2 regions of the Achromobacter mucicolens genome follow, and region 1 is predicted to be linked to the other one. Evidence: predicted binding sites of a transcription regulator. Region 1 holds the regulator's gene; the other holds the start of a gene.
The links. The regulator FliA, encoded in region 1, starts transcription of late flagellar genes. The targets are predictions, from matches to a motif close to CTAAAGTTTNNNNNNNNNNNGCCGNTA.
Positions count from the first base shown of each region.

Region 1 (5,816 bases):
CTTCTTCAAACCGGGCAGCGGGGCCGCCCATCTTTGTAACGGGAAGAATTCTTTGACTTGTGTCTTCGAATTTCTCCGTTGCCAGGATTACGGCAGTCCAAAATCAATCTTTAGGTTTTTTTTTTGGCAATCGTAAATTTGGCCGATGGACGCCTGGTTTTCCTGCCGGCGCCCTATGGGCGAGCCGGCAGGGGGCACGGCTTTCAGTTCAGCAACAGGCCGCTGCGGCGCAGTTCAGCCAGCAGGGAATTCAAGAATTCCTGGGCGACGGGCTCCAGATTGCGGGCGCCCTTATACGATTGGCCATTCGGATGCGGATGCTTTCCGGTCGTCAGCGCATCACGCACGGCGCTGCGCAGTTCGATCGCGCTTCGGGATCCGTCCATCAGGGTCATGATGTGCCGGCTCAGCGGATCGGCCGGCGGCGTCACGCCCTGGTGCCAAAGATTGTGCAGGCTGACCTGTGTGTTCTGGCGGGTGGCTTCGGGCAGCAGATCAAGGGCGCCCGCGATGAGCGCCGGCTTGGATTGCGGGGCCTGGTATTGCGCAGGCTCAAGGCGGTAGTGCAGCGCATTCGATTGCACCAGCGCGATGACATGGGCCAGCAACGCTGCTGTCATCTCGTCCTGCGTGGCGGCGGGTGCATGCTTGCTCGCGGCCTCGCGGATGGCTTCGAACGACACCGACTGCGGCCAGGACTGGCCCAGCAGGTCCATCAGCGTATGCGCAATCGGGTCGTGCGACGTCAGTGTCGCGCCCCGCGCCGTGAGGTACTGCCGTTGCTGCGCAGGCGCCGCGGCGCCGGCCTGCAGGCGCAGGTCGGCCGCCAGGTGCATGCCTGTGAAAGCGCTGCCCTCCGGCTGCTCAAGGATTGCGTCGGCCCGCTCGGCGTGAATCAGCAGGCTCTTGCGGAACGAGCGGCCGATGGCGAAGTCCAGATACTGTTCGCGCATCTCGCGGCCGGCGTTCACTGCCAGCCCATTCAGGCCCAGCGCAACCCGAGAGCCATACGTCGAGGGAAAGGATAATTGCGGTTCGGCATCCGTCAGGTAGGCCAAGCCGGCCTGCTGGGCTGCGGCGGCAAACTCCAGGAAATAGCAGGGCGTGTTGACGGCTTCCAGGTATTCGTGAAGCAGGTAGTGATCGCTTTGCCCCCGCAACTGCTGGGCGGAATGCCGTAGCGCCGACTGCAAGGGATTATTTTCCCAAAGGCCGTTTTCAATCAGGTTCAGCATCTCCTTGGCGCGCGCCACCTTTTCTTGCGGCGATTGCGCCCCGAAACTGTTGAGCATCATGGCGTCGCGAAGGACATCCGACGCCTTCCAGCCCGGGTAGGTGTTGTAACTGATATAGGCGATGCCCTCGGGCGCGAGGTTCTCCCTGCAGATGCGCAGGATCGCGTCGCGCACTTCCGGCGGCACCCAGCTGAAGACGCCGTGGCAGATGATGAAGTCGAACGTGCCGAACTCGGGCGTGATGTCCGTCAGGCTCATGGCGTGCAGATCGAGATTGCGTGCGCCGGCGGCCTCTGCCGCGCGCTGGCCCGCTTCGATCTGCTGGGGCGACAGGTCGACGCCGACCGCGCGGGCATCGGGATACGCTATCGCGAACGGCAGCAGATTGCCCCCCGCCGCGCAGCCGAGTTCCAGCACGCGCGCGCGATTCAATTCAGGTGCGGAAATGCCATACAGGTGCGCCACGGCGCGCAGGCTGCCGGGCGCCGTGTAGGAAAACGGCAGGGAAAGATAGGGGGTTTCGTCGTAGGCGTCAGAAATGGCCTGCGTCAAGCGGTCGGGTGCGCTCATGGCGAAATTCCGGGAGGGTCGTGGTGCACTGCGAGGCTCTCGCGGTTCGCGGCGCACAAGTTTGTGGGCTAGACCGCAAGGCTAGCAGCCCCGTTGCGACCCGGAAGGCATGAACAAGGTCCGATTTTCCCCCTGAATCCGTGCCGGCTGAAAATAGCCCCGATTCCGCCGCGGGGGAAAATCAGATGATCTGCGCGATCTGCCCTTCCTGCGGCAATTCCTGCCAGGCCTGATCCTTCAGCCTTGCGCGTATCCGCGCCGTCGCCTGCGACCTCAATTGGCACACCCGCGCCTCGGTCACATTCATGATCGCGCCGATTTCCTTCAGGTTCAGCCCCTGCTCGTAACACAGCGACAGCAACAGCTTTTCGCGGTCGGGCAGGGCGTCGATGGCATGAACCAAGGCCTGCCGGAAGTCGCCGGCCAATAGCGAGTCCAGCGGATTGCCGCTGGGCGCGCCGTGATTCAGCGTGGCGGACCAGTCCGCCTGACCCGATGCCGAATCGGGCTCGGTGGTGAAGTCTTCGTAGTGAACGATCTGCACGCCTTGTGCGTCGTGCAGCAGCGTCTGGTATTCATCCAGCGGCAGCTCTAGCTGCTTGGCGATCTCGGCTTCGGTCGGCGCGCGCATCAAACGCTGTTCCAGAAACTGGATCGCCTGTTCGATCTTGCGGGCTTTCGTGCGCACGCTGCGCGGCAGCCAATCCTGGCCGCGAAGCTCATCGAGCATCGCGCCGCGAATGCGCGTCGTGGCGTAGGTCTCGAACTGAGCGTCCGCGGTTTCCTGGTAACGGCGGACGGCGTCGAGCAGGCCGATCATGCCGGCCTGTATCAGGTCATCGAGTTCGACGCTGGCGGGTAAACGGGCGAGCAATTGCAGGGCCAGCTTCCGAACTAGCGGCGCATATTCGACCAGGCTGTCATCTGCGTGGGGCATTGCGGGAATTCTGGCGGAGTCGATCGTGAAGCGCGGTCGATGTTGTCAATTTGCGACATTGTCGACAAGCGCGGCTACGGTGATGCGGGCGAATCTAGGGAATCGTCAAGATGGCATTGTCGGCAATGGGCGGCCGTTCATTTCAGGAAGTACGCAACGTTTTGAATGCTTATTTGGCAAATTGACCAAAATTTGTCACGAACTTGTATGTCAAGGTGTGTCTAGAAAGGCACGTTGCGCAACATCAACAAAGATTTGTCATATAAGTCATAGAAAATGACATGACCTGTGGTAAATTTTACTTAAATTGCGAACAAATGATACATTTCGCATTAAAACAGGATGCAGCGAGCGGACAGGCAACACACGTTGCCTGCGCTATGAGTAATCAAGCCCCTCGGGTGGGATAGGGATAGGGAGTACGGCGTGCAACAAGTCGAAAATTCTTTGCTGGCAGATATTCGCGAAGTGAATCTGTCATATTTGTTACTGGCTCAGCGGATGTTGCGTGATGACTATGCCGCATCGATGTTCCGCCTGGGGTTCAGCAATGAAGTCGCTGACATTCTCATGCGCCTTTCGCCGGCGCAACTGGTAAAACTGGCCAGCTCCAGCTCGCTGCTCTGCCGCTTCCGTTTCGATGATTACAGCCTGCTGTCGGCGCTGACCCATGATGTGTTGGGTGGTGCGCTGCAACAAGCCCACGCCACCATCCTGCTCGCCAAGCAGCCTGTCGAAGAACTGGCCTGACGGCCCGCGAATCCCACTCGGACACACCTGTCATGGCCTCCAAGAGCGTTTCCCAGGAAGCGGACGACATCCTGCTTGCCAGCTCCATGATTACGCTGGGCGCGCGCCTTCAGGTGCTTGAGGCTGAAACCAGCCTCAGCCACGATCGCCTCGCCCGCCTGTATCGCGAGATCCGCGGCTGCTCGCCACCCAAGGGCATGCTGCCTTTTTCGGTCGACTGGTTCATGACCTGGCTGCCGAATATCCATTCCTCTCTCTTCTATAACGTGTATTCGTTTCTGAATACGCGCACCACCAGCAAAGGCATACGCGCCACCATCGACGCGTATCGCCTGTATCTCGAAAACGCGGGCCAGGAAGCCGCGGATGCCGAGCCCGTCCTGAGCTTTACCCGGGCGTGGATGCTGGTGCGATTCTTCGACAGCGGCATGCTGCAGCTATCTGCGTGCCGGCAGTGTGGCGGCCATTTCATTGCCCATGCCCATGATCCCCAATCGGATTTTGTGTGTGCCATCTGCCGTCCGCCACCCCGCGCGGGCAAGACGCGCGCGGCCGCCAAGGCACGTGCCGGCACCCGTGCAGCCCCCATTGCGACCGCCGCTCCGACCTGATCGGGCGTCCAAATACATCAAAAGCCCTGGAAAACACCCCCTAACCCGCCTTTTTGGGGCAGGGGGGACAGGGGATCATTGACGCAAGTTATAGACTTCGTTGGCAGGGGCCCGTTGTGTTGATTGTTATCGGTTTTCTTGTGGTGATCGTGTCGGTCGTCGGCAGCTTCATGGCGCTGGGCGGACACTTGGGCGCGCTCTACCAGCCCTTCGAGCTGACGCTGATCTTCGGCGCGGCGTTCGGGGCTTTCCTGGCGGGCAACAGCAAGAAGTCGCTGATGCTGGTCAAGAAGGCGCTCCCCGACGCGCTCAAGAGTTCGCGCTACGGCAAGGACGTCTACATGGAGCTGATGGCGCTCCTGTACGTATTGCTGAACAAGGCGCGCCGCGAAGGCCTGATGGCCATCGAATCGCACATCGAGGATCCGGGCTCCAGCCCGATCTTCAGCGAATATCCCCGTATCGCCAAAGACGAGAAGCTCATGGAGTTCATCACGGACTACCTGCGCATCATGATCAGCGGCAACATGAGCTCGTTTGAAATCGAGACGCTCATGGACGAGGAAATCGAAACCTACCGCCACGAGCGCGAAGTGCCGGCTCATGCGCTGCAGCAGATGGCCGACGGCTTGCCTGCGTTCGGTATCGTGGCCGCAGTGCTGGGCGTGATCAAGGCGCTGGCGGCCGTGGACCAGCCGCCCGCCATCCTGGGCGACCTGATCTCCAAGGCCATGGTCGGCACGTTCCTGGGTATTTTGCTGGCTTATGGTTTCGTCGGTCCGCTGGCCTCCCGCGTAGAGCGCCGCACGGACGAGGCCATGAAGGTGCTTGAGTGCATCAAGACGACGCTGCTGGCCAGCATGAACGGCTATCCGCCTCAGCTTGCGGTGGAATTCGGCCGCAAGGTGCTGTTCTCGGCGGTCCGGCCCACCTTCGGTGAGCTGGAAGAGCACGTGCGCCAGACCAAGTCGACCGGCAAGGCCTGACGGAGCGGGCCATGAGCACGGTAAATAATCACCGTGTGGTGATCCGCCGCAAGAAGGTCAAGGGCGGCGGGCACCACGGGGGCAGCTGGAAGATCGCGTACGCCGACTTCATTACGGCGATGATGGCGTTCTTCCTGGTGATGTGGCTGGTCAGCATCGTGCCGAAGGAAGAACTCAAGGGGATTGCGGAATACTTCCGCATGCCGCTGCGCGTCGCCATCACGGGCGGGCCCAGCAGCTCGGCCGAAACCAGTGCCGTGCCGGGCGGCGGGCAGGATCCGTTGCGCAGCGAAGGCGACGTCCGCCGCGGCCAGGGCAACCGGGTCGAATCCCAGCCCATGGGTGACGCCGAGCGCCGCGAGCAGCATCGCCTGGAAAACCTCAAGAAGCGCCTCGAGAACGTCATCGAGACCAGCCCCGTCCTGAAATCCTTCCGGCCGCAGCTGCTCATCGACCTGACGACCGAAGGCCTGCGCATCCAGATCATCGACAACCAGAACCGTCCGATGTTCGCGACCGGCCGCGCCGAAGTGCAGCCGTATATGCGCGACATCCTGCGCGAGCTGGGGCCGGTGCTCAATGAACTGCCCAACAAGGTCAGCATCTCGGGTCATACCGACGCGTCGCAGTATGCGCGCGGCGAGCGAGCCTATAGCAACTGGGAGCTTTCGGCCGACCGGGCGAACGCCTCGCGCCAGGAACTGGTGGCGGGCGGCATGAACGAAAG
Region 1 is NZ_CP123364.1:2,241,355-2,247,170, forward strand. It holds gene QEP15_RS10150 (methyltransferase regulatory domain-containing protein) at 204-1,805, opposite strand; gene QEP15_RS10155 (RNA polymerase sigma factor FliA) at 1,987-2,742, opposite strand; gene flhD (flagellar transcriptional regulator FlhD) at 3,169-3,492, shown strand; gene flhC (flagellar transcriptional regulator FlhC) at 3,525-4,103, shown strand; gene motA (flagellar motor stator protein MotA) at 4,220-5,089, shown strand; gene motB (flagellar motor protein MotB) at 5,101-5,816, shown strand, end outside.

Region 2 (5,816 bases), 1.9 Mb from region 1:
GCGCCGCAGCGAGTCCGAAGAGCCCGCGCCCGCCAAGAAGCGTTACGTCCCCCAGGACGAACTCAACAAGAAGGGCAAGCCCATGCGGCCGTCCAACAAACGCGCCACCACCAGCGGCCACGGCATTCCGCGCCGCGCCGGCAGCGCGCTGAGCCTGCGCGCCGGGGCCCGCAGCGGCACCAGCCGCAAGACTGCAAAACGGTAAGTCCAGGCACAAAAACGGGCGCTTTACGCGCCCGGTCCACCATAGCGATCCGCAATGTACCGCGGAATTCAGACGAACGTTGCGTCAGGGCCAGGGTGGTTTGACATTTTTACTGCTTGACGGGTTTGCGTCAGATGTAACGCACACCCAGGACTTCATACTCGCGAACGCCAGCCGGGGCCATGACCTCGACCACGTCGCCTTCGCTCTTGCCGATCAGCGCGCGAGCCACGGGGCTGGACACGGAAATCAGGTTGGACTTGATATCAGCTTCGACGTCGCCGACGATCTGATAGGTGACGCGATCGCCCGAATCCAGGTCTTCGATGTCGACGGTGGCGCCAAACACGGCGCGGCCTTCGGCCTCGAGCGAGGACGGATCGATGATGTGGGCATTGGAAAGCGTGCCTTCAAGCTCGGCAATCCGGCCCTCGATGAAACCCTGGCGCTCGCGAGCGGCATCGTACTCGGCATTTTCCGACAGATCACCCTGCGCGCGAGCCTCGGCGATCGCGTTGATCACAGCAGGACGTTCGACGGTTTTCAGCCGTTGGAGCTCTTCTTGCAAGCGCTCGGCCCCGCGCACGGTCAAAGGAATGGCAGACATGTCGTTTCCCAAACAAAAAGTAGAAAAACGCCCCGAAGGAGCGTTCTCGGTGAAGGCCGCTGAACCGGCGCGCTTGCCATCTGATGCTTGAAAAAAACCTGGCGAGCGGCGCGGGCGACCAAAACAAAACCCCGGCTCGGGTCGGAACCGGGGCAATCAAGTTCATATTGTGGTCAAACTTGGTGGGAAATGCAAGCCGCCGGAGAAAACGGCCTTTTCGGCGCATTTCGCCGCTGTAACCCGCTAAAAACGGCGATTTCGGCCCAAAAACGCTGGCGATGCCGACCGTAGCGGCGAACCGTGACGCGGACTGCCGGTTTTCCGGGATCGGCTACCGCTGAAAAACACCTGAAAGATTGCCTGTGCGGCTTGAAACGGGGGCGCCAGGGCGCCCCGGCCCGCCGCGTTTACTTGGTGCGTCGCAACAGCGCATACAGGATGATGGCGCCGAAGGTGGCGGTACCGATGCCGCCCAGCGTGAAGTCGCCCAGCTTGATGGTGAAGTCGCCCGCGCCCAACACCAGCGTGACAGCGGCCACGATGAGATTGCGGTTGTCGGTGAAATCCACCTGATTGACGACCCAGATGCGGGCGCCGGCGATGGCAATCAGGCCGAATACGACCACCGACATCCCGCCCAGCACGGGCCCCGGGATCGTCTGGATCAGTGCGCCGAACTTGGGCGAGAAGCCCAGGACGATCGCAATCACCGCAGCAATCACGAACACCAGCGTGGAATAGATGCGCGTGACCGCCATGACGCCGATGTTCTCGGCGTAGGTGGTGACGCCCGTGCCGCCGACAGCGCCCGACACCATCGTCGCCACGCCGTCGCCGACGAAGGCCCGGCCCAGGTAGCGGTCCAGGTCACGCCCCGTCATGGCGCTGACGGCCTTCACGTGCCCCAGGTTTTCGGCCACCAGGATGATGGCGACCGGAACGATCAGGCCCATGGCCTCGGCCTTGAAGACCGGCGCCGAGAACTGCGGCAGGCCGAACCAGGCGGCGGCGGACACCGCGGAGAAATCGATGGGCTTGCCCAGGCCCAGGCCGTTGGCCAGCACCGCGTACACCACGCAGGCAAGGATCAGGCCGACCAGGATGAGCAGGCGCTGCACCATGCCCCGCGTGTAGACGGCGATGCCGCCCACGCAGACGATCGTGACGATCGCCATGGCGCTATCGAAGCCCGACGCCCCCATCGCGCCCTTGGCGGCGATGGGCGCGAGATTCAGGCCGATCACCGCCACCACCGCGCCCGTGACGACGGGCGGCATGAGGGTATCGATCCAGTTGGCGCCGCCGCCTGCCCGGGCATTGACGATCCAGACGATGACGCCGATCAGCGTGTAAGCCAGACCGCAGGCAATGATGGCGCCCAGCGCGACACCGATGTTGGCGTTGGCCCCGCCGCCGCCATAGCCGGTCACCGCGATGACGCCGCCGATGAACGCGAAGCTGGAACCCAGGTAGCTGGGCACCCGGCCGCCCACGAACAGAAAGAAGATCAGCGTGCCGATGCCCGACATCAGGATGGCGACGTTGGGATCGAACCCCATGAGCAACGGCGCCAGGACGGTCGAGCCGAACATCGCGACGACGTGCTGTGCGCCCATGGCGACGTTCTTGGGCCAGGACAGCCGTTCGTCGGGCGCGATGATGACGCCGGGCTCGGCGTCGTCCGCCAGGCGCCAGCGCGGAAAGTAGGAGTTGGACATGGATTCCCCGGGGTGGTACGAGAGGGTTTCAAACTGCGAGCGGGCGCCAGTGTAAAGGGGGCCATCAAGCGGGGGCAACGTTTAAGTTTTGCCGGCCGATTGCCGTATTAGTGGAAACCCCGAAATCCCAGGCAAAGGAACAGTCATGGCGATCAACAGCATCAGCGGCACCTCCCGGATCAGCAGCCTTGCAGATCTGTGGGCCGAGAAGATCCAGGCCAACAAGGAAGCGAAGAACGCTTCGGGGCAGGATGCGGTGTCGGTGACTGCGGAAGGCAAGATCCGCGTCAACAATCCGGGCGCCACCAAGGTCGGCAACGCGCAGGCCACCGAAGAAACCGACAACGACGACGAATACACCCGCCAGATCAAGGAGTTGCAAAAGCAGCTCAAGCGCATCATGGATCAGATCGCCAAAGTGAAGGCGAGCGGCATGTCGGCCGAAATGAAGGCGCAGCAGATCATGGCGCTCAATGCCCAGGCCGTGCAGATCCAAGGCCAGATTTCCCATCTCCTGGCAAAACAGGCGCAGGCTGCCAAACAGGCCGGCGTGTCGGCCCAGGCCTGATTCGGGGCAAGCGATGTGGCGCCGTCGCTGATGGCGCGCATCAAAATTTCTGATTGGACGCTCCTCGGGCGTGCCGGTACTGTCTCCAGACAAATCTAAAACCACGGAGACAAACCATGCACGCTATGCGCACAGCCCTGGCCGGGGCGTTGCTGGCCGTTTGCGCGGCGCCGGCCCTGGCCGGCACCGTTACGGTGATCACGTCGTTCCCCAAGGACCTGACCCAGGCCTACAAGACCGCGTTCGAAAAAGCGAACCCAGGCATCACCCTGGAAATCCTGAACAAGAACACCGTGTCGGGCATCGCCTTCGTGCGCGAGACGCCGGCAGGCCAACGCCCCGAGGTCTTCTGGGCGAGTGCGCCCGATGCGTTCGAGGTGCTGGGGCGTGACAAGCTGCTGGCCAAGTCGGCCGACATCGCCAACAAGGACGTCCCCGACAAGATCGGCAGCTACCCCATCAACGATCCGGGCGGGATGTATCTGGGCCAGGCGCTGGCGGGCTACGGCATCATCTACAACACCCGGTACATCGCGGCGCACAAGATTCCGGCTCCGGTGGAATGGAAGGATCTGCTGTCGCCCAAGTGGTTCGGCCACGTGGGCATCACCTCGCCGTCGCGCTCGGGCACGATGCACCTGACGGTGGAGACCATCCTGCAGGGCGAAGGCTGGGATGACGGCTGGAGCACGCTGCTTCGCATGTCGGGCAACAGCAGCGCCGTGACCGAGCGCTCGTTCGGCGTGCCGGACGGCGTGAACAACGGCCAGTTCGGCGCAGGCCCGGTCATCGACTTCTTCGGACTGTCGAGCAAGTATTCCAAGTTCCCGGTCGAGTTCGTCTATCCCTCCGAGACGGCCATCGTCCCGGCCAACATCGCGCTGATCGAGGGCGCAAAGAATACCGAGGAAGGCAAGAAGTTCATCGCCTTCACGCTGAGCCAGGCAGGCCAGGAGCTGCTGCTGGAGCCGAAGATCTCGCGGTTGCCGGTGCTGCCCTACTCCGCGCTGGCCGGAAAGATTCCGCCGGGCTATCCCGATCCGGCGGAAATCGCCAAGCGCAGCAAGGTGCATTTCGATGCGGACCTGTCGCAGACGCGCTACTACGTCGTGCAATCGCTGTACGACCAGACCGTGACGTTCCGGCTGAAAGAGCTGCAAGCGGCCACCAAGGCCATCTACGACGCCGAGGCCAAGCTGGGCGACAAGGCCAAGAGCGGCAAGGCGGCGGAACTGCTGGACCAGGCGCGCAAGCTGGCCTGGGCGCCGTTGGTGGACAGCAAGAAGGCGGCCGACCCTGCCTTCCTGGCGATCTTCGCGGGCAACAAGAAGGACGCGGCCGTCAATCAGCAGATCACGCAGCTCGAAGGCGAGTGGAACGGCCGCGCGCGCGCCAACTACGAAGAAGCCGTCAAGCTGGCGCGGCAAGCCGCCGCGCTCTGATACGCAGGACGCACTGAACGCGGCGAGCGGGCCTGACCTGCCCGCCGCGGGCAGCGCTTGTCTTCTGGCAACGATTTTCGGGAATCTCGATGAATCATTCGGGCCATTTGCGCCTGCCCCCCGGCCCCGTCCTGGCGGCGCTGCTGGTGTTGGGCTTTCTGCTGCTGTTCCTGATCGTGCCGGTGGGCACGGTCTTTCACAGCGCCTTCGTCAACGCCGACGGCAGCTTCACGACCGGGCACTTCGGCGCCTTCTTCAACCAGCCGTTGATGCGGGAGGCGTTCTTCAACAGCCTGTACGTGGCGGGCTGGTCGGCGCTGCTGGCCTCGCTGATCGCGGTGCCGCTGGCGTACTTCACGGTGCGCTTCGATTTCCGGGGCGCCCTGCTGATCCAGACCCTGGGCGTGCTGCCGCTCATCATGCCGCCCTTCGTGGGCGCGGTGGCCATGCAGCTGATCTTCGGCCGCTCGGGCAGCGTGAACCTGCTGCTGAACGATTGGTTCGGCTTCACGATTCCGTTCATGGAAGGGCTGAATGGCGTGATCTTCGTGGAGGCCATCCATTATTTCCCCTTCATCCTGATGAACCTGGTCGTGGCGCTGCGCAACATCGACGGGGCCATGGAGGAAGCGGCCTTCAACCTGGGCTCGCGCGGCTTCCGGCTGTTTCGCCGCGTGATCTTTCCGCTTGCCCTGCCCGGCTACGTGGCCGGCGCGTCGCTGGTGTTCGTGAAGGTGTTCGACGACCTGGGCACGCCGCTGGTGCTGGGCACCACCAACATGCTGGCGCCGCAGGCTTACTTGCGCATCACGCAGGTCGGATTGGAAGACCCGCTGGGCTACGTGATCAGCGTCATCATGGTGGGCTTCTCGATCCTGGCGCTGTGGCTGTCGGCGCGGGTGCTCAAGGGGCGCGACTACTCCACGCTGCAGAAGGGCGGCAATTCGATCCAGAAGCGCAAGCTGGGACCGGTGGAAAGCGTGCTGGCGTATGGCTGGATCGTGCTGGTGCTGCTGCTGGTGCTGTCGCCGCACATCGGCGTGTTGCTGCTGTCGCTGGCCAGCGTCTGGAGCTACGCGCCGCTGCCGGACGGGTACACGCTGGCGCATTATTCCGCGGTGTTCTCCGAGTCGCAGGGCATGATCGCCAACACGTTGCTGTACTGCGGGCTGGCCGCCGGGATCGACGTGATCCTGGGCACCGCGATCGCATACCTGATGCTGCGCACCCGGCTGCCCGCGCGCCAATGGCTGGATTTTCTTGCCTCCGCGGCGCT
Region 2 is NZ_CP123364.1:4,113,067-4,118,882, forward strand. It holds gene QEP15_RS18840 (YhbY family RNA-binding protein) at 1-205, shown strand, start outside; gene greA (transcription elongation factor GreA) at 336-812, opposite strand; gene QEP15_RS18850 (solute carrier family 23 protein) at 1,220-2,530, opposite strand; gene QEP15_RS18855 (FlxA-like family protein) at 2,676-3,098, shown strand; gene QEP15_RS18860 (ABC transporter substrate-binding protein) at 3,215-4,540, shown strand; gene QEP15_RS18865 (ABC transporter permease) at 4,630-5,816, shown strand, end outside.
Region 2: the regulator FliA is predicted to act here: its motif matches at 2,612-2,638, upstream of QEP15_RS18855 (FlxA-like family protein).